DNA from 4 places in the Brevibacterium sanguinis genome. Region 2 is predicted to be linked to each of the others. Evidence: riboswitches for the same ligand, from Rfam matches in the RefSeq annotation. Region 2 holds a riboswitch; each other region holds the start of a gene.
The links. A riboswitch is a leader RNA that binds a small molecule or an ion and turns the genes downstream of it on or off. The one in region 2 is predicted to bind thiamine pyrophosphate.

Region 1 (5,389 bases), on a different contig from region 2:
CGCCCGGCCGGCTGCTCGAGGATCGTCACCGGCACCGGGCAGTGGTCGGCGATGCGCGTGAGCACCGACGCCAGCCCGTGCTCGTCGAGGGCGGTCGGGTAGACCCGCCACGCCACCTCCCGCATCTCGTCGATGAGGTCCTGGGACTGGACGAGCGCACTGTCGAGGAGGGCCGCCGCCTTCTCCGGGTCGTGGGCCCGGCGGGCGCGGGCGATGAGGACGGACAGGGACACAACGTTCTGCTGCACCCCGTCGTGGAGGTCGCGTTCGATGCGGCGGCGTTCGTCGTCGATGGCGACGACGACTCCGCGGCGGGTGGTGATGAGCTCGGTGATGCGGCTGTGGACCGCGGTCGGTCGGCTCACCTCGCCGGCGGAGGCGTCGATGCGCCCGTGCAGCCAGTTGCCGAGTTCGGCGAGGAGGACCGCGCCGATGAGGTTCGCCGCCCCGTAGAGGACGCCGACGAGGAGCAGCGGCTGGCTCATCGTCCACAGCGAGAAGCTGATCGTCACCCCGCCGCCGGCGAAGAGGCCCTGGATGAGCGCGCCGAGGGCGACGAAGACGAAGCCGGTGAGGAGGTTGACCACGGGCACGGCGATGAGGAGGGCGACAAGGCCGGTCAGGGCGAAGAAGCCGCGCCCCGGCCGGGCGTCGGCGAGCACGATGCCCAGGGTCCGCTCCTGCCGGGTCCGCTCCCAGGTGAGGACGCGACGGGAGAGCGCCGAGGCGGGCGGGAGGCACGCGGCGAGCAGCAGCGGCAGGCAGAGGAGGCCGCCCCACAGCACCCCGAGAACGGAGAGCGACCACCGCCTGAGGAACATGCGGGGTTCGCGCGGGATCGTCGCGGGCCACGGCATGGCTCGATCGTAGCAACGCAGGTCAGGGCGTCTGGAGGGGTCAGACCTCACATCTCGTTCCGGTTTTCCGCAGCGCGACGGCCGGTGAACCCGTCCCGGGAATGCGCTCCGCCTCGTATCGGCGAACACGGCCGCGTCACTAGGGTCGATGACCATGGACTTCGCTCTCGACCTCATCCAGCAGACGCTGACCTCCCCCTGGCTCTACCTCCTCATCGCCGTCGTCACCGCCCTCGACTCGCTCGTCCCGATCGTGCCCTCGGAGACCGTCGTCATCACTGCCGCCGCGTACGCCGTGACCGGCAGTCCGGCGGCGGTGGGCATCATCGCGGCGGCGGCCGTCGGTGCGCTCCTCGGCGATCTCGCCGCCCACCTCGTCGGTCGCGGCGGCAGTCGCGCCACCGACCGGTGGGTGCGGTCGGCCCGGCTGCGCAGACTGCTCGCCTCGACGGCGGAGATGTTCGCCGTCCGGGGCGGCGCGATGCTCGTCGCGGGGCGGTTCATCCCCGGCGGGCGGACGGCGACGACGATCGCCTCGGGGATGCTCCGCTATCCCCTGCCGCGGTTCCTCGCCGTCGACTTCCTCGGGGCGCTGGCGTGGGCGGTCTGCTCGACGGGCATCGGGCTCCTCGGCGGGGCCGTGTTCGCCGATCAGCCGCTGTGGGGTGTCGTCCTCGGCGTCGGCATCGCGCTCACCCTCACCGCTCTCGCCGAGGTGGCCCGCCGTCTCCGGGCGCAGCGGAGGACTGCGGCGCCCGGGCCCGCTGCCGCCGAGCGCGCCCGGCTCATGCGCTCCGGTCGAACTCGCCTGCTCGCAGCTGCACGAGAGTGAGATCGAGCAGCGGAGTCGGCACCCCGAGGTCGCGCGCCGTCGTCTGGAGGTGGCCGAGGATGTGCTCGGTCTCGTTCGGCAGTCCGGCCGTGACGTCCCGGTAGAGCGAGGAGGTGAAGGCGGAGCCCTCGGCGGTGAGCATCGACAGGGTGGCCGCCCGGGCCCGCGCGGAGACCGGGTGGCCGGCGGCCATGGCGACGGCTTCGAGTTCGTCGATGATCCCCACGACGTGGGGTTCGCCGCCGGCGGCCATGATCGCGCCGACCGGTGCCCGGAAGAGGCACGTGACGACACCGGCCGCGGCGATGAACACCCATTTCTCCCACAGGGCGTCGTCGATGCCGTCGATGACCTGCAGCCGAAAGCCGGGGACGTCGAGCGCGTCGACGACCGCGGGTGGGACCTCTCCCCCGCCGAGGCGCCCGATCGTCATCGTCGCGAGATCCGTCATCTGGACGATGTCGGCTCCGCGCATCGTGCCGACGATCTTGACGAGCCCGCCGAGCACCTGCCCGGGGAACTCCGCCTCGAGGCGACCGATCTGCGCCATCCCGTTGAGGAACGGGATGATGAGGGTCTGGGGTCCGACGGCCGGCCGGACGTCGGCGATGATCGATTCGAGGGCACCGGCCTTGACGGCGACGAGGACGAGGTCGACCGGGGTCGGGTCGGCCGCGAGCTCCTCTGCCGTCGTCACGGTCACCGGATTCGTCCGGTCCTCGTCGGGGGCGATGAATCGCAGGCCGCTCTCTCTCAGGGCCTCGGCGCGGGCGGGCCTGACGAGGAAGGTGACGTCGCGTCCGGCTTCGACGAGGCGGGTGCCGAAGGCGCCGCCGGTCGCGCCGGCTCCGGCGATGAGGATTGTCACAGGGTGCCGTCCTTCGTGGTCGTCGCGGTGGTCGTGCCGGTGGTCGTGTCGGGGTCAGCGGAAGTCAGCTGCGCGCGCAGCCGAGCGGCCGCCTCGGCGGGGTCGGGCGCCTCGGTGATCGCACGGACGACGACGATGCGTGACGCCCCGGTCTCCTGCACGGACCGGAGACGATCACCGGCGGAGATCCCGCCGATCGCGAACCACGGCTTCGCCGTCGTCCCGCTCACCGCCGCGAGCGGATCGAGTCCGGCCGCCGGGCGACCGGGCTTCGTCGGGGTCTCCCACACGGGTCCGAGGCAGAAGTAGTCGATCTCCGGGTCGGCGGCAGCGGCGAGCGCCTGCTCGACCGAATGCGTCGACCGGCCGAGGATGACGTCGTCGCCGAGCACCGTGCGGGCCTGCGCGCTCGTCAGGTCGCCCTGCCCGACATGGAAGAAGTCGGCGCCGACGAGGAGAGCGACATCGGCGCGGTCGTTGACGGAGAAGAGCTTCCCGTGCCGGTGGGCGGCATCGCGGAGGATCTCGAGGGCGGCGATCTCCTCCCTGGCTTCGAGACCCTTGTCGCGGAGCTGGATGATGTCGACGCCCCCGGCGTAGGCGGCGTCGAGGAACTCACCGAGGTCGCCCTGCTGCGTGCGGGCGTCGGTGCAGAGGTAGAGCCGGGCGGAGGCGAGCGCACGGGTCCGCGCGGCGTCCCGGCCGGCGGCGTCGCGGTCGACCGGGTGGCCCGCGTTCTCAGCAGGGGCGGTCACGGGGTCTTGCACTGCGGGAGACGTTGGCATCGTGGGAACCATGCTCCTAGAGTAGAGGAGTTCGCGGGAGCCTCGCTGGGAGGCTGAGAGGGCTTCGTGCCGACCGCCTCACCTGATGCGGGTCATGCCGCCGGAGGGAGAATCGCATGGACGTCATCGTCGTCGGCGCCGGGATCATCGGCCTGGCCACGGCGTGGGAGCTGCACCGGCGCGGGGCGGCCGTCACCGTCATCGATCCGCACCCGGGCGCGGGCGCCACCGCGGCCGCGGCCGGGATGATCGCCCCTGCCGCCGAGATCGCGTGGGGCCAGACTCCGCTGTTTCCGCTCATGCGCGTCTCCGCCGACCTCTACCCGGAATTCACTGCGGCACTGACCCGGGAATCGGGGGCCGACCTCGGGGAGACGGCGACCGCCACACTCGTCTGCGCCGGAGACCGCGCGGATCTCACGGCCCTGCGCGAACTCAGCGCCCTCCAGTCCGCGGCCGGTTCCGACCTCGACCTGCTCACCGGATCCCGCGCCCGCGATCTCGAACCAGCCCTGGCCCCCGGTGTGTGCGGGGCCGTCCTCATTCCCGGCGATCATGCGATCGATCCCCGGCGGGTGACGCGCGCGCTGCTCACCGTCCTCGGCGACCGCGTCATCGAGGACCGGGTGACGGGACTGGTCGGCGATGAGGGATCACCGACCGGCAGTGCCCCGGCCCGGACGACCGGAGTCGAGCTCGCCTCAGGGCGTCGGCTGCACGCCGATCAGGTCGTGCTCGCCGCAGGCATGGCCCACAATGCGATCGCCGGCGCTCCCGCGCTGCCGCTGCGGGCCGTCCACGGCGACGTCATCCGCCTCCGCTCGGATACCGGCGCTCCCCCGCTGCTCACCCGGACGATCCGGGGACTCGTCGCCGGTCGGCCCGTCTACGTCGTGCCGCGGCCCGATGGGGAGCTCGTCCTCGGGGCGACCTCCCGGGAGGACGGCCAGGCGGGCATCCTCGCCGAGGGCGTCCACCGTCTCCTCCACGACGCCGAACGCCTCGTGCCCGGGCTCCTCGGATGTGAGATCACCGAGATCACGGCACGGGCCCGGCCCGGCTCGCCCGACGACCTCCCCCTCCTCGGTCGCAGCGACCCCGGTCTCGTCGTCTCCACCGGGTACTTCCGCCACGGGGTTCTCCTCGCACCGTTCGGCGCCCGCCTCGGCGCGGATCTCGTTGTCGGCGCGGACTCCGCGTGGCTGCCCGTCGGTGCGCGCGCGGCTGTGGCACCGGCACGGTTCGAGTCCGACCACCCGCCATCATCACCGCAGTCACCTGGTGCACCACTGCTGACAGCAAGGAAGGGATCATGACCATCACACTCAACGGCGACCGCCGGGACATCACTGCGGGCACGACCGCCCGCACCCTCGTCGAGGACATCACCGGACGGCAGCTGAGCGAAGACGGCACCCCTGTCGACGGCGGCCGCCTCGGGGTGGCCCTCGCCGTCGACGGCGAAGTCGTGCGACGCGGCCTGTGGGCCGGCTTCACCATCACCGACGGCCACACCGTCGACATCGTCACCGCAGTCCAGGGAGGCTGACATGAGCTGGACCATCGACACCGTCACCTTCGACTCCCACCTCGTCATGGGCACCGGTGGGGCGAGCACTCTGCGCATCCTCGAGGACGCCCTGACCGCCTCGGCGACAGAGCTGACGACAGTCGCGATCCGCCGCTTCGACGCCGCGGCCAGGGATTCGGTGTTCGCGCTCCTCGAGCGACTGGGCATCCGCTCGCTGCCGAACACGGCCGGTTGCTACACGGCCCGCGATGCCGTGCTCACTGCCCAGCTGGCCCGGGAGGCGCTCGAGACGAACTGGGTCAAACTCGAGGTCATCGCCGACGAGGACACCCTGCTGCCCGACCCCGTCGAACTCTTCCGCGCCACCGAGGAGCTCGTCCTCGACGGCTTCACGGTCTTCGCCTACACGAACGACGATCCCGCGCTGGCGAAGCGGCTCGAGGACGCCGGGGTCGCCGCGGTCATGCCGGCCGGCGCCCCGATCGGCTCGGGCCTGGGCATCCTCAACCCGCACAA
Region 2 (5,389 bases):
GACGGCTGCACGGCCGCGTCCGGGCAGATCACGATCGCGACCGGCAACTCGACCGGCGTGTACTACGTGCTCGGCGGCGGTCTCGCCCAGCTCATCTCCGACAACACGGACCTCAAGGCGACCGCCGCCGAGACCGGAGCCTCGGTGCAGAACCTCCAGCAGCTGGCGGCCGGCGACTACGACATCGCCTTCTCACTCGCCGACACCGCCGCCGACGCGGTGTCGGGCAACGCGGACTTCCAAGAGCCCGAGGAGATCTCCGCGCTCTCGCGCATCTACGACAACTACACCCAGGTCATCGTCCGCAAGGATGCGAACATCAAGACGATCGAGGACTTCAAGGGTAAGACGATCTCGACGGGCTCCCCGAAGTCCGGCACCGAGGTCATCGCCAACCGCCTCATCGAATCCGCGGGCCTCGCCGACGCCGATGTCACGAAGCAGCGGCTCGACCTCGCGAAGACCGTCGACGGGATGAAGGACGGCACGCTCGACGGCATGGTGTGGTCCGGGGGACTGCCGACGGCAGGCGTCACCGACCTCTTCACCTCCAACGGCGGCGACGTCGAGTTCCTCGACATCTCCCCCCTCGAGGGACAGATGAAGGAGATCAACCCCGTCTATGAGGTCGCCGAGATCCCCGCCGACACGTACACCGGCGTCGGGGCGGTCAACACGATCATCACGCCCAACGTCCTCATGGTCCGCAACGACATGGACGAGGGCACCCAGTGCGCCCTGACGAAGCTGATCTTCGACAAGAAGGCCGACCTCGAGAAGGTCCACGCGGCGGCGAAGGACATCAAGCTCGACACGGCGATGCCGCCGGAGCCGATCCCGCTCGCCCCGGGTTCGCAGACCGCGCTCGACGAACTCAACCAGTAGACGAGCCACGTCGGCGAGCCCGGCGCCGAAGGGCAGAGGGGCAGCGCCGAGGCGGCGAGCAGCTCTCGGTCACGGCGGAGTGCGGATGGCGGGCCGTGCACCACCCGCTATCCGCACTCCGCCTGGATCCACGATGCGGACAGCTGCTGGACGCAGGCGGCCGGGGCGTGCGTCAGTGCGCGGACGCGCGTGAGCGTGGGCAACGCCAGCGGGTGGGTGAACTCGGCGCGCGAGTCGACGCGAGGCGACCGTGACCACGGGCGGGCGCGTGCTCGCGCTCGTCAGCGACGAGTCAGTAGATCCACCCGGGGATGAACATCGCCGGCACCCCGTAGAAGCCGGTGTTGAACATCTCGATGATGAGGAAGTGGACGACGATCGTCGCACACAGACAGATGACGAGGGTGAGCGCGCTGCGCAGCGCCCAATGGACTCGCAGGGCGAGACCGATGACGGTGGCGAACGCGGCCCCGGAGATCCACCAGCCGAGCAGCACCGGGATGCAGAAGAGCGCGACGAAGACGGGCAGCGGAATGATCGACCCCGCGTTCCACCACGCCAGCGCGTAGATGCCCACGGTGATCAGCCCCGTCACGAGGACGATGAGATACGGGGCGAACCAGTCGAACGACGCCCGGAACGACGGCTCCGCTGACTGATTCGGAGCGTGCGGCGCGGCGGGCTGAGTGGACACAGAGCGACCCTATCAGCGGTGGACGAGCGCCGACCGAGAGCCCAGGGACGAGGCGCTTCCCCGGGACCGCCTCGGCGGAGTGGGGCACTCCGACCCCACCCGGCGACCGAGCCAGCGATTTGGGGTACTCCGATCTCACCCGGCGACCACCTCGGCGAGGTCGGGCACTCCGACTCCACCTCGCCGACACCAGCGGCCAGTGCCTCAGACCTGCCCGTGCCTCAGACCTGCCCGGGCCTCAGCCCTGGAGCGGGCTCAGTCCTGCCGGGACCTCAGTCCTGCCGCGGGCCGATCGTCGGTTCGGGCAGATAGACCTCACCGCCGGCGGCGAGGAACTCCCGACTCTTCTCCTGCATGCCGGCGATCGCGGCCTGCGCCTCGGCGCTGCCGTACGTGTCGCGGATGTCCTGGGAGATGCGCATCGAGCAGAACTTCGGCCCGCACATCGAGCAGAAGTGCGCGGTCTTCGCCGGTTCCGCCGGCAGCGTCTCGTCGTGGAAGGACTCGGCGGTCTCCGGGTCGAGGCCGAGCGCGAACTGATCGCGCCAGCGGAACTCGAACCGCGCCTTCGACAGCGCATCGTCCCGGGCCGTCGCCCCCGGGTGGCCCTTCGCGACGTCGGCGGCGTGGGCGGCGATCTTGTACGTGATCACCCCGGTCTTGACGTCGTCGAGGTCGGGCAGTCCCAGGTGCTCCTTCGGGGTGACATAGCAGAGCATCGCCGTGCCGTACCGGGCGATCTCCGTCGCCCCGATCGCCGAGGTGATGTGGTCGTAGCCGGGCGCGATGTCCGTGACGAGCGGACCCAGGGTGTAGAAGGGCGCGCCGTCGCAGAGCTCCTGCTGACGCTCGACGTTCTCCCGCACGAGGTGGAGCGGAATGTGGCCGGGGCCTTCGACCATGACCTGGACGTCGTGCTCCCATGCGCGCTTCGTCAGCTCGGCGAGGGTGTCGAGTTCGGCGAACTGGGCGGCGTCGTTGGCGTCGGCGATCGAGCCGGGGCGCAGCCCGTCGCCGAGGGAGAACGCGACGTCGTACTGCGCGAAGATCTCGCAGAGCTCGTCGAAGTGCGTGTAGAGGAAGTTCTCCTCATGGTGTGCCAGGCACCATCCGGCCATGATCGACCCGCCGCGGGAGACCATTCCGGTCACCCGGTCGGCGGTGAGCGGAACGTAGCGCAGCAGCACACCGGCGTGGACGGTCATGTAATCGACGCCCTGCTCGCACTGCTCGATGACGGTGTCCCGGTAGATCTCCCAGGTCAGCGCCTCGGCGTCGCCATCGACCTTCTCAAGCGCCTGGTAGATCGGCACGGTGCCGATGGGGATGGGGGAGTTGCGGATGATCCACTCGCGGGTGGTGTGGATGTCATTGCCCGTCGAGAGGTCCATGAGGGTGTCGGCACCCCACTTCGCGGCCCACTGGAGCTTCTGGACCTCCTCGGCGATCGAGCTCGTCACCGCCGAGTTGCCGATGTTCGCGTTGATCTTGACGAGGAACGCCTTGCCGATGATCATCGGCTCGGATTCGGGGTGGTTGATGTTCGAAGGGATGATCGCGCGCCCGGCGGCGACCTCGGAGCGGACGAGTTCGACGTCGCACTGCTCGCGGATCGCGATGTAGCGCATCTCGGGGGTGATGATGCCCTGCCGGGCGTAGTGCATCTGGGTGACGGTGCGTCCGGCCTTCGCGCGCCGAGGCGTCCGGTCGGGCCCCTGCCACTGCTGGGAGGGCGCGCCGCGGCGGACGGCTGCCCGCCCGTCGTCCTCGATAAGGTGGCCACGGGCCGCGTAGTCCTCGGTGTCATCGCGGTCGGCGATCCACTCCGCGCGGTGCGGCGGCAGACCCTGTTCGGGGACGGCGCCGGGCCCGACGGTGCGGTAGACGTGGACCGGCTCGTTGGGGCGGCCGTTCGTGTCGTCGAGGTCGATGCGGGTGACGGGCACGCGGATGCCGTGCTCACGGTCCTCGACCCAGGCCAGGGAATGGGTGGGGTACTGCTCGAGAGCGAAATCCGCGGGGGTGCTCCCGGGGTTCTCTGCCGGCGCCGTCGGGCGCGGAGCAGCGGTGGGACGGGTGGTCTCTGGGGTAGGCGCAGCCATCTGCAATCCTCTCTTCCTCCGCCGGTATCAACCGGATCAGGTTCAACGGTCTCGAGCGGTCTCAGCTCGATCTCAGCCCTCTTCCGAAGGCCCCCGTGGGGTCACACAACGACTATCACGGTGTGGGCGCCGCCACAAAATCACCCGAGGCAGGTGTTCACTGCGCGAGACGGCGGACCCGCGGGCGCGCGATTTTGCGGCTCAGTTTTCAGCGTGCCCAGCGGACGCGCTCCAGCGGACACTGGTTTCCTGCGGCATCGTGCGCGTGGGGCACCCTCGCAGATTCGCTCACAGGGTGTCCCCGGACGTGCGCGAGCCCTCGTTCACTAGAGTGCTCGTTCAACACGAAGCGTGAATATCCGCACTTCGGCGAATCCGCCGGCGCTCGTTCAACACGAAGCGTGAATATCGCGTCTTTGGGGACGCGATTTTCACGCTCCGTGTTGAGTGAGGCTCCGGGTTGAACGAGGCTCAGCGTTGAACGAGGCACCGCGTTGAACCAGCGAGTGCTCGCCTTCTGTGTTCGCCCCCTGCGCTCAGCCCCTCACGCGCCCTGGAGGAACGTCTTCGCGACCGCGCTGAGCGCGACGACGTCGCTGATCGCGCACATCTCCCGCGCCGAGTGCATCGAGTAGAGCGCCGGTCCCACATCGACCGTCGTCATGCCCATGCGGGTGGCCGTCAGCGGGCCGATCGTCGACCCGCACGGCACCGAGTTGTTCGAGACGAAGTCCTGGTACTCGACCCCGGCGGCCGCGCAGGCCCGGGCCCACGTCGCCGCGCCGACGGCATCGGTGGCGTACCGCTGCTGGGCGTTGAGCTTGAGCAGGGGCCCGGCACCCAGGCGCGGGCGCACGTGCGGGTCGTGGCGTTCGGGATAGTTCGGGTGGGCGGCGTGGCCGGCGTCGGAGGACACGCACACCGAGGCGGCCAGTGCGGCGAGGTAGTCACTGCGGTTCGCCTCCGGGTAGAGGGCGGCGACGATCCGCTCGGTGACGTCGGAGAGGAATGGGCCGCTCGCGCCCGAGCGCGAGTTCGACCCGACCTCCTCATGATCGAACCCGGCGAACAGGGCCACCGCATCGAGCGCCTCGGCGTCGAGGGACGTCATCGCGGTCACCCCGGCGTGGACGGAGAGGAGGTTGTCGAGCCTCGGGGAGGCGAAGAACTCGTCCGCGGCACCGAAGAGCGCGGGCTCCTGCGCGGGGATCGTGTAGACGTCGTGGCCGACGATGAGCTCGGGATCGACGTCGGCGGAGGCGGCGAGGATCTCGAGGACATCGGCCTCGGCGAGCTCGGCGAGACCGACGATCGGGGTCGTGTGCCGCTGCTTGTCGAGGGTGAGTCCCTCGTTGACCTGCCGGTCGAGATGGATCGCAAGCTGCGGGATGCGCGCGATCGCCGGCGTGCGGGCGAGGACGACGCGGCCGTCGGCGAGGCTGAGGCGCCCGGCGAGGGCGAGCTCCCGGTCGAGCCACGAGTTGAGCAGCGGGCCGCCGTAGATCTCGACGCCGAACTGGCGCACGCCTTCGGCGACGAACTCGTCACCGGGCTTGAGCTTGAACGCCGGCGAATCGGTGTGGGAGCCGAAGACCCGGAACGGGGGCACCGCCGAGGCGGTCGTCCCGTTCGCGGTCGAGTCGGCGTCCGCTGAGTCAGCTTCTCCTGCGTCAACCGGCCCTGTCGGAGCCATCCAGGCGATGATCGC
Region 3 (5,389 bases), on a different contig from region 2:
TCGACAACAAGAAGATCGGCAACCTCCAGGGCCAGGCCCTCCTCGACGGACTCGAGGCCAAGGGCGTCGACCCGACGTCCGGACCGGTGTGGATGGTCAACGGCGATCCGAAGGACCCCAACGCCGCGGACTTCAAGGCCGGTGCCGAGGAAACCCTCAAGGGTGCCGGCGTCGACATCGCCGCCAACCACGACACGCTCGACTGGAACCCCGACGACGCACGCCAGTGGGTCGAGGGCCAGCTGCAGGGCGGGGGTGAGAAGCCGATCGCGATCTACGCGGCCAACGACGGCACCGCCGGCGGAGTGCTCGCGGCGACGACGAAGGCGAAGCAGGATCCCGTCGTCACCGGGCAGGACGCCGAGGTCGACGGACTGCAGAACATCCTCAAGGGCGAGCAGTACGCGACGATCTACAAGTCGATCCCGCCCCAGGCCGAATACGCCGCGAAGGCCGCGGTGGCACTGGCCAACGGGGAGGAACCCGAGGCCGGCGCGACGTACAAGGACACCCCGACGGACTTCGTCGAGGCGAAGGTCGTGACGAAGGACACGATCAAGGACATCGTCGGGGACCAGATCAAGGCCTCCGACATCTGTGCGGGCATCGATGAGAAGCTCTGCACGGATGCCGGGATCAAGTAGGACGGTCCGACCAGCCCGATGACCTCAGCGACGAACGACCCGACGCCCGCCTCCGGGCGGGCGTCGGAGACGACCGAGTCCACTCCTTCCCAGCCCGTGCTCCAGCTGCGCGGGATCGACAAGCGGTTCGGCGCCGTCCAGGCGCTCACCGACATCAACCTCACGATCGGCCGCGGCGAGGTCGTCGGCCTCGTCGGCGACAACGGCGCCGGCAAGTCGACGCTCATCAAGATCATCGCCGGCGTCCACTCCGCCGACGGCGGCGAGCTCATCATGGGCGGGCGCCCCCAGAAGTTCTCCTCCCCGAAGGATGCGCAGCGGGCCGGGGTGGCCACGGTGTTCCAGGACCTCGCCCTGTGCGAGAACCTCGACGTCGTCGCCAACCTCTTCCTCGGTCATGAGCACACCCTCGGCGGCGTCCTCGACGAAGTCGCGATGGAGGCGAAGTCGTGGGAGCTGCTGCGCAGCCTGTCGGCGAAGATCCCGAGCGTGCGCGTGCCGATCGCCGCCCTGTCCGGCGGCCAGCGCCAGACGGTGGCGATCGCCCGTTCCCTCCTCGGCGAACCCTCGCTCGTCATGCTCGACGAACCGACGGCCGCCCTCGGCGTCGCCCAGACCGCCGAAGTGCTCAACCTCATCGAACGCCTCCGCGACCGTGACCTCGGGGTGCTCCTCGTCAGCCACAACATGGCCGATGTCCAAGCCGTGTGCGACCGTGTCCACGTGCTGCGGCTGGGCAAGGATGCCGGGGACTTCCCGGGAGACGAGCGCACCGACGTCCTCGTCGCCGCGATCACCGGAGCCAATGACAACGTCGTGACCCAGCGGGCCGCGCGGAGGGGTGAGCGCCGATGACCCGCAATTCCCTCATCACCGACGAGCGGATCTCCGACGAGGGGCTCGTGCGGACGTTCGTCCGCCGGATCCGGGAGGGCCAGCTCGGGTCGTTCCCCGTCATCCTCGCCCTCGTCGTCATCGTCATCGTCTTCCAGTCGGCGAACAGCAACTTCCTCTCCCCGGCGAACCTCGTCAACCTCTCGACCCAGGTCGCCTACCTGGCGATCCTCGCGCTCGGGATCAACCTCATCCTCCTCCTCGGCGAGATCGACCTCTCGCTCGCCCAGCTCGGCGGTCTCGCCGCCTCGGTGCTCGGTGTCCTCGTCGTCCGGCAGGGGGTCCCGCCGGTCGTCGCGGTGACGATCATCCTCCTGCTCGGCCTCGTCATCGGGGCGATCCAGGGCTGGTTCTTCGCCGTCGTCGGGATTCCCGCGTTCGTCGTCACCCTTGCGGGTCTGCTCGCGTTCACGGGGCTCACGCTCACGGTGCTCGGCACGCAGAAGAACCTCTCGATGGCCGACACGTTCGTCTTCGACTTCGCCAGCTACTACTTCCCGGCGTTCTGGGCGTACGTCTTCGGGGCGATCGCGGTCATCGGCTTCGCCGCCGGCATCATCCACGCGAAGCTGCGGCGGCACTCCGCGGGCCTCGACAGTCCGAGCTGGACGGCCGTCAGCGTGCGCATCGTCCTCCTCGCGGCGATCGTCTTCGGCTTCCTCATCCTCGTCAACCAGGACTTCGGACTCGCGCTGCCGTTCTTCCTCATGATGGTCATCGCGATCATCATCGACCTCGTGCTGCGCAAGACCCGGTACGGGCGCTCGATCTACGCCGTCGGCGGCAAGGTCGAAGCCGCCCGGCGCGCCGGCATCCGTGTGACGTGGGTGCGCATCAGCGTGTTCATGACCGCCGGTGTCCTCGCCGCCCTCTTCGGCTTCGTCAAGGCCGGAGTGACGACGAACGCGGGGTCGACGCTCGTGGGCACCCAGGACCTCCTCAACGCGATCGCCGCGGCCGTCATCGGCGGCACCTCCCTCTTCGGCGGGCGGGGGTCGGCGTGGGCCGCGGTCCTCGGGGCGTTCGTCGTCGGCGCGATCAACAACGGTCTCTACCTCATCGGCTTCAACTCCGATATGCAGCAGATCATCACCGCTCTCGTCCTCCTCACCGCCGTCGTCATCGACGCCGTCAGTCGGCGCGGACAGCGGTACGTCGGCAGGGGGTGAGTTCTCCTTCACCGGCGCCGAGGCGGGGGCGAGGTCAGGGGGTGACCCCACCTCACCCCCGCCTCGGCGATTTTGGTACAGTCATGGGCAATGACATGGGGTGCCCGGCGGCAGTCGCGCCGGGCTGAGAGGACACCCATCGAACCTGATCTGGGCCATGCTAGCGAAGGGATCGTCATGACTGACATCGATCTGTCGTCGGCGCACGCACGTCTGCGCGCGGCGAATCCGCTCATCCAATGCATCACGAACACGGTCGTCCAGCAGTTCAGCGCGAACGTGCTGCTCGCTGTCGGCGCGTCCCCGGCGATGCTCGACCACGAGGCCGACGCCGGGCAGTTCGCGCACCTGGCCGGCGGTCTGCTCGTCAACTTCGGAACCGCGACGAACCAGCAGTTCCTCGCCGCCGACGCCGCGATCGGCGCGGTCACCGCGGATTCGACTCCGTGGGTGCTCGACCCCGTGAGCATCGGCGCCGTCGACTTCCGCACCACCCGCATCCGCCGGGCCGCCGCCGATCGCCCGACCGCGATCCGCGGCAACGCCTCGGAGATCGCGGCTCTGGCTGGTGCCGGGGCCGGCGGGCGCGGCGTCGAATCGACCGACGAGGTCGACGCCGTCCTCCCGGCGGCGGCCGAGCTCGCGCGGACCAGTGGGGCGATCGTCGCCGTCTCGGGCAAGCGTGACGCCATCGTCGCCCACATCGACGGTGTCGACCACATCGCCCGTGTCGACGGCGGACATGCGTTCATGCCGCTCGTCATCGGCACCGGGTGTTCGCTCGGCGCCGTCACCGCCGCCTACCTCGCCGCCGTCGCGCCGGTCGACTCGAGTCCGGGTGCGGGTCCGGCGGGACTCGCGGCGTTCGATCAGTTCACCGCCGTCGTCGCCGCCCACGCCCACTTCGCCGTCGCCGGCGAGGCCGCGGCGACCGGCGCCGCCGGACCGGGCAGCTTTGCCGAGCACTTCCTCGATGCTCTCCACACCACCGACGATGCGCGCATCGGCGAGGCCCGGGTCGAGGTGACGAGAGCATGAGCGCGACGAGTGAGCGCCTCGCCGGCGTCGACGCCCGCCTCTACCTCGTCACCGATTCCGCGCAGTGCCGGGAGGCCGGTCGCACCGTCGCCGAGACCGTGCTCGCCGCCGTGCGCGGGGGAGCCGGCATCGTCCAGGTCCGGGACAAGGACATCGACGACACCGAGTTCCTGACCCTGACCAGGGAGGTCATCGCCGCCGTCGGCGAGGCGGTGGCCGGCACCGACCGCCGCGTCCCGCTCTTCCTCAACGACCGGGTCGCCGTCACCCGGCACCTCCTCGATGAGGGCGCCGACGTCCACATCCATGTCGGACAGACCGACACTCCCGTCACCGAGGTGCGCGACCTCGTCGGTCCCGAGCCGCTCATCGGTCTCTCCGCCGCCAGCGCCGCCGAATTCGCGGCGGCCCGGGCCACCGGCGCCGTCGACCTCGTCGGCATCGGGCCCGTCTTCGACACGACGACGAAGACCGACGCGCCGGCCGGGATCGGCCCCGACCGCCTCGGCGATCTGACGGCCGAGGCGGGACTGCCCGCGGTCGCGATCGGCGGCATCGACGCCGGCCGGGTTCCGCAGCTGCGCGGTCGCGGACTGCTCGGCTTCTGCGTCGTCTCCGCGATCTGCCGTGCCGCCGACCCCGAGCGGGCGGCCCGTGAGCTGCTCACCGCGTACGGTGACGGGACCGAGCCGGTCGCCGGCGAGAACGGGGGAGCGGCATGAGCACGCGCCCACCGATCACCCTGTCGATCGCCGGCACCGACCCCTCGGGCGGGGCGGGCATCCACGCCGACCTCAAGACGTTCACTGCCCTCGGGGTGCTGGGGACCACGGCGATCACCGCGCTCGTCGCGCAGAACACGCACGGGGTCTCCCGCGTCTACCCGATCGATGAGGACTTCGTCGTCGCCGAGCTCGACAGTGTTCTGGGCGACATGCCCGTCGATGCGACGAAGACGGGGATGCTCGGGTCGACGTCGCTCGTCGACCTCGTCGTCGACCGGGCGCGCACCTCCGATTTCGGGTTCTTCACCGTCGACCCGGTCATGGTGTCGACGTCCGGGCACCGCCTCCTCGAGGTCGATGCGGTCGCCGCGGTGCGGGAGCGTCTCCTGCCCGTCGCCGATCTCATCACCCCGAACCTCCCCGAGGCGGCCCTCCTTCTCGGCGATGATGTCGCTGAGGCGCAGACGCCGGCCCAGATGCGTGACCAGGCACGCGAGCTCATCGCCCGGGGTGCCCGTGCCGTGCTCCTCAAGGGCGGTCACGCCGCCGACGGGGACGTCGCCGACATCCTCGTCACCGCCGATGGGGAGATCGCCGAGTTCTCCCACCCCCGGATCTCCACCCCGAACACGCACGGCACCGGGTGCACCCTGTCGGCTGCGATCACCGCCGAGGCGGCCGTGCTCAGGCGTGCCAACGGCGGAGAGGCACTGAGCACCGAGGAGGTGCACGGGGCCGTCGAGCGCGGACTCGACTTCCTCGCCCGCGCGCTCGCCTCGGCCGCGGACTGGCAGGTCAGCCTCGATGCCGCCGGTGCGCACGGGCCCGTCGACCACCAGGTCGACGTCCGCCGCCGCTGATGTCCAGCCGACCCGTCCGCTTCCCACCCGGCTGATTCCGGCCATTCCGATTCCAGTCC
Region 4 (5,389 bases), on a different contig from region 2:
TCGAAGCGGGCATGGGTGCCTCGGCGGCTGCCTGGACGCACATCCAACGGGAGGTCGCCACCCGCACCCGGACCGTGTCCTACGACCGCGCGAACATCGGCGGCAGCGCTGACGACCGGAGTCCGCGCAGTCTCGAGCGGATCGTCGACGACCTCGCCGAGGTGGTCGACCAGGTCGCCGGGAACACGCCGGTCGTCCTCGTCGGCCACAGCTGGGGCGGACCGATCGTCAGACTCTTCGCGCACCTCAACCCCGAGCGGGTCGCCGGGATGGTGCTCGTCGATGCGACCGCCTCGGCGATCCTCTCCCCTGCGGTCGCGGCCCTCAACGCCGGTTCGATGCGGCTCGGGTCGCTGCTCATCCGGGCCGGCCAGGGCGATCGCTTCACCCGAACGCTCCTGCCCGACGGGGCATCACCGCTGATCACCGAGGCGGATCTCGCCCTGTTCTGGCGCGACTCGCTCACCCAGCGGGCGATGCGCATGGCGCTGCGCGAGGAACGGCATGTCACCTCGTCGATCGCGCTCATGCGGATGCTCGAACGCGACGGCGGACCGGACGTGCCCGGCGTCGTCCTCCAGGGCGGTCGGCAGCGGGGACTGCTCGAGCGGCGGATGCGCTCGCGCCAGAACGCGGCGGCGGCGACGAACGTCGACACGATGCCGCAGGGCAGGCTCGTCGTCCTCGAGGACGCCGGGCATCTCGTCACCCATGAGCGTCCCGATGCCGTCATCGACGCCGTCGACGACGTGCTGTCGCGCTGAGTCTCAGTTGACGCAGAGACAGAACGGGTGACCGGCCGGGTCGAGGAAGACGCGGAATGTCTCCCCCGGCTGGACGGCGGCCTTCCCGGCGCCGAGCCCGATGACCTCCGCCTCGGCGGCATCGAGGTCATCGACCATGACGTCGATGTGCATCTGCTGCGGGTGCTCCTGGCTCGGCCAGCTCGGGGCGTGGTAGTCCTCGACCTGCTGGAAGCAGATGGGCGGCCAGGAATCGGACGTGATCTCGGCCCATGTGCCGTCGTCGTCGACGCGGACCTGCCAGTCGAGGAGTTCGCCGTAGAACTGGGCGAGCTCACCAGCATCCGGAGCATCGAGAACGACCACGGGCTGCTTTGCGATAGCCATGGTCCTGAGTCTACGCCGCAGGGCGGACACGACCCAGGGAATCACCGACTCGATAGAATTGTTGAGCAATAACAGCGCACCTGCCAGAGCCACGGCGCATGAGAGGACTTCGATGAGCACGCACACCCTGCCGGTCGCGGACGGTCCCGCGGTCTACGTCATCCACGACAATCCCGAGTGGATCCCGCCGTTCGCTGACGCCTTCGCCGACCTCGGCGTCGAGCTCGTCGAGTGGCTGCTGCCCGGTGCCGCGATCGACCTCGCCGCCGCCCCGCCCGAGGGCGTCTTCTGGTCCCGACTCTCGGCATCGTCGCACACCCGCACGGACCCCCACGTCAAGGAGTACGGACGCGCGGTCCTCGCGTGGCTCGAGGCCGCAGGCCGCACCGTCGTCAACGGCTCGCAGGTCCTCGAGCTCGAGGTCAGCAAGATCCGCCAGCACCGCGTGCTCGCCGCGCACGGGATCGAGGTGCCGGCCACCTCGGCGAACATCGGATCAGCGGCGATCGCCGAGGTGGCTGCCGGGTTCGCGCCCCCGTTCATCACGAAGCACAACCAGGGCGGCAAGGGACTGGGCGTGCGCCGCTTCGACTCGCACGCCGAGCTCGAGGCCGCCGTGGCCGACTTCGCCCCCGACGGGTCCACCGAGCCGATCGACGGCATCACCCTCGTCCAGGAGTACCTGCAGCCGGCCGCGCCGTTCATCACGCGCGCCGAGTTCATCGGCGGCCGCTTCCACTACGCCGTCGCCGTCGACGTCTCCGCCGGCTCCTTCGAACTCTGCCCCGCCGATGCCTGCGCCGTTCCCGGGACGGCCGGCAGCCTCGGCGACAGTCAGTTCACCCGGCGCGACGAGATCACCGCGGACACCCCGCTCATCGGTCGGCTCGAAGCGCTGCTCACCGAACTCGGCATCGACTTCGCCGGGGTCGAATTCATCGACACCGCCGACGGTCGCCAGGTCGTCTACGACATCAACACGAACACGAACTACAACGCCGAGGTCGAGGCCGGCGAGCGTGCGGCCGGCCGTCAGCCTGCCGCCGTCCGGCTGGCCGAGGTGCTCGGCGCGAAGCTCGAGGCCGCCCATCATGACGCAGCTGTGGCGGCACCGGTCGGCTGATAGTCTCGAACCACCACAGGGGAGCGCCGCGACCGGCGCTGAGAGTGCGCACGCAGACCCTTAGAACCTGATCCGGGTGACACCGGCGGAGGAAGATGGAGGCTCATCATGATCACAGTCGCGACCGGCGGAGCCGTGCCCGAGCTGCGGGCGAGCGCCGAGGCGGAGTGGACCGCGGCGACCCATCACCGGTTCGTCTCCGAGCTCTTCGCGGGCACCGTCGACGACGCGGTGATGGCGAAGTACCTCGTCCAGGACTACCAGTTCTTCGATGACTTCCTCTCGATGCTCGGCGCCAGCGTCGCCCACGCCGACACCATCACCGCGAAGCTCCGGTTCGCCCAGCAGCTCGGGTTCCTCGCCGCCGATGAGGATTCGTACTTCCTCCGCGCCTTCGCCGAGGTGGGGGTGGAGCCCGCGGACTACACCGATCCCCAGCTCACCGAGGTGACCGCGGGGTTCCGCGACGTCATGCGCGAGGCGGTCGCCGCGGCGTCGTACCCCGACGTCCTCGTCGTCCTCGTCATCGCCGAATGGCTCTACCTCGAGTGGGGCGAGCAGGATCGGGCCATGCCGAGCCGCGACCTCCACACCGGGTGGATCGACCTCCACCGCGGGGAGGCCTTCACCGGCTGGGTGCAGTTCCTCGTCGACGAACTCGAACGGGTGTACCCGCGCGGGGACGATGCGGCATCGGCTGCCGCCCGGCAGCGCCTGGCCGATCTGTGGCAGCGGGCCGTCGGGCTCGAACGCGCGTTCTTCGACGAGGCGTACCGGTGACCGCGCTGCCGGGCCAGGCTGCTTCTCGTACCGGCTAGGGCTACTTCTCGTAGACTTCGGCGGCAGCGGAGAAGAGGAGCGAGATGCCCACGGCTCCGGCGTCGGGTGTGCCGGCTCCGCGGCCGTCGACGTAGCTCGCCCGACCCCGCCTCGCCTGCATGTCGGCCGTCGCCTGTGCCGCCTCGGCGGCGGTCTGCGCCGCTGAGGCGAATCCCTTCCCGAACGCCGAGGCGGTGGGATGGAGGACGTCGACGACGGTCCGATCCCCGGTCTCAGCGCCGCCGACGCGCTGGATCGCCGCGCATCCGGCCGCCGTCGCCCGCTTCCAGAGGTCAGACGCGGTCTCGCGGTGGGTGTCGGCGTCGAGTTCGGCGTAACCGGCGCTGAGCTCGTGGAAGAGCAGGCCGAGGAGCGGTCCGCTCGTGCCGCCGACGCCGCCGAGGAACGCCGCTTCGGCTGCGGCGAATCCCGCGGCCTCGGAGGAGTCGACGAGTCGAGTGGCGTGGCGCAGTCCACCGCGGAGGTTGTCCCCGAAGTCCCCGTCACCGCCCACCTGATCGAGTTCCGTCAGATGGGCGTGCTGCTCCTCGACGAGTTCGGCGAACCGGCGGAGCACCGCGGTCTCGAGATCCGTGTCCCCACCGGCTGCCGTCCGCTGCCGCAGAGAGTCGGCGGTCGACGTCGGCTCCTGCGCACTCCGCGTCGCCGCTGCCGTCGGCACCGCCTCGGCGTGCGCGGACTCACCGCCGCGGGTGGGGAACGCCGCGGTGCGGGAGGCGGCGTTCCACCAGTCGAGCCAGGACGGCTGCAGGCGGGTGACGGTGAGGGAGAACCCGGTCATGTCGAGCGCGGTGACATAGCTGCCGACAAGGGACGCGGCGATCGACTCGCCTGCGGTCTCGAGGGCGGCACCGAGGGCGTCGTGGACATTGAAGAGTTCGATCTGGGTCGTCGCGCCGAGTCCGTTGACGAGGACGAGGAGCTCGTCGTCGGCCGGGGTGCCGGGAACCGCGGCGAGGAGCTCACGGCACATCCGGTCGATGAGAGCCTCGAAGCCGTCGTGCGGAATCGAGGTCGCTGCGCGCTCACCGTGGATGCCGACGCCGTATTCGAGGGTGCCCTCGGGAAGGTCGAACGCGGGCCGACCGGTGTGGGCATCGGTCTGGGCGCGAGCGGCCACGGCGAGGCTCCGGGACCGGGCGACCACCTCGGCGCCGAGGTCGGCAAGCTCGTCGAGACCCCACCCGGCGTCGGCGGCAGCGCCGAGGATCTTCTCGACGATGACGGTCGCCCCGGTGCCGCGGCGGCCGGTCTCGGTGTCGTCGCTGTCGGTGGCGATGTCGTCGTCGACGAGCACGGTCGCCACGGGGATGCCGGCGGCGCGGAGACGTTCGGCGGCGATGCCGAAGTTGATGACGTCGCCCGTGTAGTTCTTGACGATGTGGAGGACGCCGTCGGGGCCGGCCACCGCCTGCGACGCCGCGAAGATCTGCGCGTTGTGCGGTGAGGCGAAGACCTCACCGGGGACGGCGGCGTCGAGCATGCCCGGGCCGACGAAGCCGACGTGCATCGGTTCGTGACCGGAGCCGCCGCCGGAGACGAGGCCGACGGTCCGCGTCGGGGACTGCGCTGTCGAACTCACGAACAGGGGATCCTCGGTGAGCGCGACGAGATCGCTGTGGGCCCGGGCGAACCCGCGCAGCGCTGAGGGGATCGGGGTGGACGAGACGAAGAACGCGTTCATGACGGCCAGCCTAACGTCCGGTGATGCCGGGCACCACGTGGCACTATTGACCGATGAACGATTCCCCTGCCGAGTCCGGACGCATTCCGTTCGGGCTGTTCTGCCCCGAGATCATCGAGACCGTCCCGCCGCGGTTCTTCCCCACCACCGTGTGGGGGTACTTCGAAACGGAGAACGCGGACGGGGAGACCGGGTGGATCGAGCGCACCTCCGACGGGGCGTCGTACGCGACGATCCTCTCGCAGATCTCGGGCTTCCTCGTCGAAACCGAAGCCGCGAACGCGTGGGTCGATGACGAGGTGCCGATCGATGATGACAGCGCGGAGGATGGAGAAGCGCAGGACAGGACGTTGTCCCAGCTCAGCGGCGATGTCCTCGTCGAAGAGGCCTCGGCGGCACTGTCCCAGCTCACGGTCTTCCCGCTGCCGCCCGGGCATGAGGCCACCGGCCGCTACGTCGCCCTCATCTGCGATGACGACCCGTTCGAATCCGGCAACGTCGAACTCCTCACCGAGGATGTCAGCAGCGAGCTCGTCGAGGGGCTGCTCCGTGTGGCTCAGGCGCGGTTCGCCGAGACGCTCTCGTTCAGTCCCTTCGACGACGATGACGAGG

Region 1: it holds a riboswitch for thiamine pyrophosphate, as region 2 does, so the genes downstream of both, thiO (glycine oxidase ThiO) here and thiC (phosphomethylpyrimidine synthase ThiC) in region 2, are expected to answer to the same signal.
Region 3: it holds a riboswitch for thiamine pyrophosphate, as region 2 does, so the genes downstream of both, thiM (hydroxyethylthiazole kinase) here and thiC (phosphomethylpyrimidine synthase ThiC) in region 2, are expected to answer to the same signal.
Region 4: it holds a riboswitch for thiamine pyrophosphate, as region 2 does, so the genes downstream of both, ABD154_RS13725 (TenA family protein) here and thiC (phosphomethylpyrimidine synthase ThiC) in region 2, are expected to answer to the same signal.

What each region holds. Positions count from the first base shown of each region.
Region 1 covers NZ_BAAAMB010000009.1:32,482-37,870, forward strand. The annotation lists gene ABD154_RS10440 (sensor histidine kinase) at 1-857, opposite strand, end outside; gene ABD154_RS10445 (DedA family protein) at 1,006-1,689, shown strand; gene ABD154_RS10450 (ketopantoate reductase family protein) at 1,643-2,557, opposite strand; gene thiE (thiamine phosphate synthase) at 2,554-3,342, opposite strand; TPP riboswitch at 3,366-3,468, shown strand; gene thiO (glycine oxidase ThiO) at 3,459-4,658, shown strand; gene thiS (sulfur carrier protein ThiS) at 4,655-4,891, shown strand; gene ABD154_RS10470 (thiazole synthase) at 4,893-5,389, shown strand, end outside.
Region 2 covers NZ_BAAAMB010000006.1:160,862-166,250, forward strand. The annotation lists gene ABD154_RS07550 (TAXI family TRAP transporter solute-binding subunit) at 1-885, shown strand, start outside; gene ABD154_RS07555 (hypothetical protein) at 1,178-1,579, opposite strand; gene thiC (phosphomethylpyrimidine synthase ThiC) at 1,852-3,681, opposite strand; TPP riboswitch at 3,678-3,788, opposite strand; gene ABD154_RS07565 (M18 family aminopeptidase) at 4,226-5,389, opposite strand, start outside.
Region 3 covers NZ_BAAAMB010000008.1:59,508-64,896, forward strand. The annotation lists gene ABD154_RS09335 (substrate-binding domain-containing protein) at 1-644, shown strand, start outside; gene ABD154_RS09340 (ATP-binding cassette domain-containing protein) at 663-1,499, shown strand; gene ABD154_RS09345 (sugar ABC transporter permease) at 1,496-2,707, shown strand; TPP riboswitch at 2,794-2,897, shown strand; gene thiM (hydroxyethylthiazole kinase) at 2,885-3,745, shown strand; gene thiE (thiamine phosphate synthase) at 3,742-4,467, shown strand; gene thiD (bifunctional hydroxymethylpyrimidine kinase/phosphomethylpyrimidine kinase) at 4,464-5,330, shown strand.
Region 4 covers NZ_BAAAMB010000010.1:388,168-393,556, forward strand. The annotation lists gene ABD154_RS13710 (alpha/beta fold hydrolase) at 1-764, shown strand, start outside; gene ABD154_RS13715 (VOC family protein) at 768-1,130, opposite strand; gene ABD154_RS13720 (ATP-grasp domain-containing protein) at 1,243-2,253, shown strand; TPP riboswitch at 2,261-2,365, shown strand; gene ABD154_RS13725 (TenA family protein) at 2,362-3,033, shown strand; gene ABD154_RS13730 (dihydroxyacetone kinase subunit DhaK) at 3,074-4,777, opposite strand; gene ABD154_RS13735 (PH domain-containing protein) at 4,831-5,389, shown strand, end outside.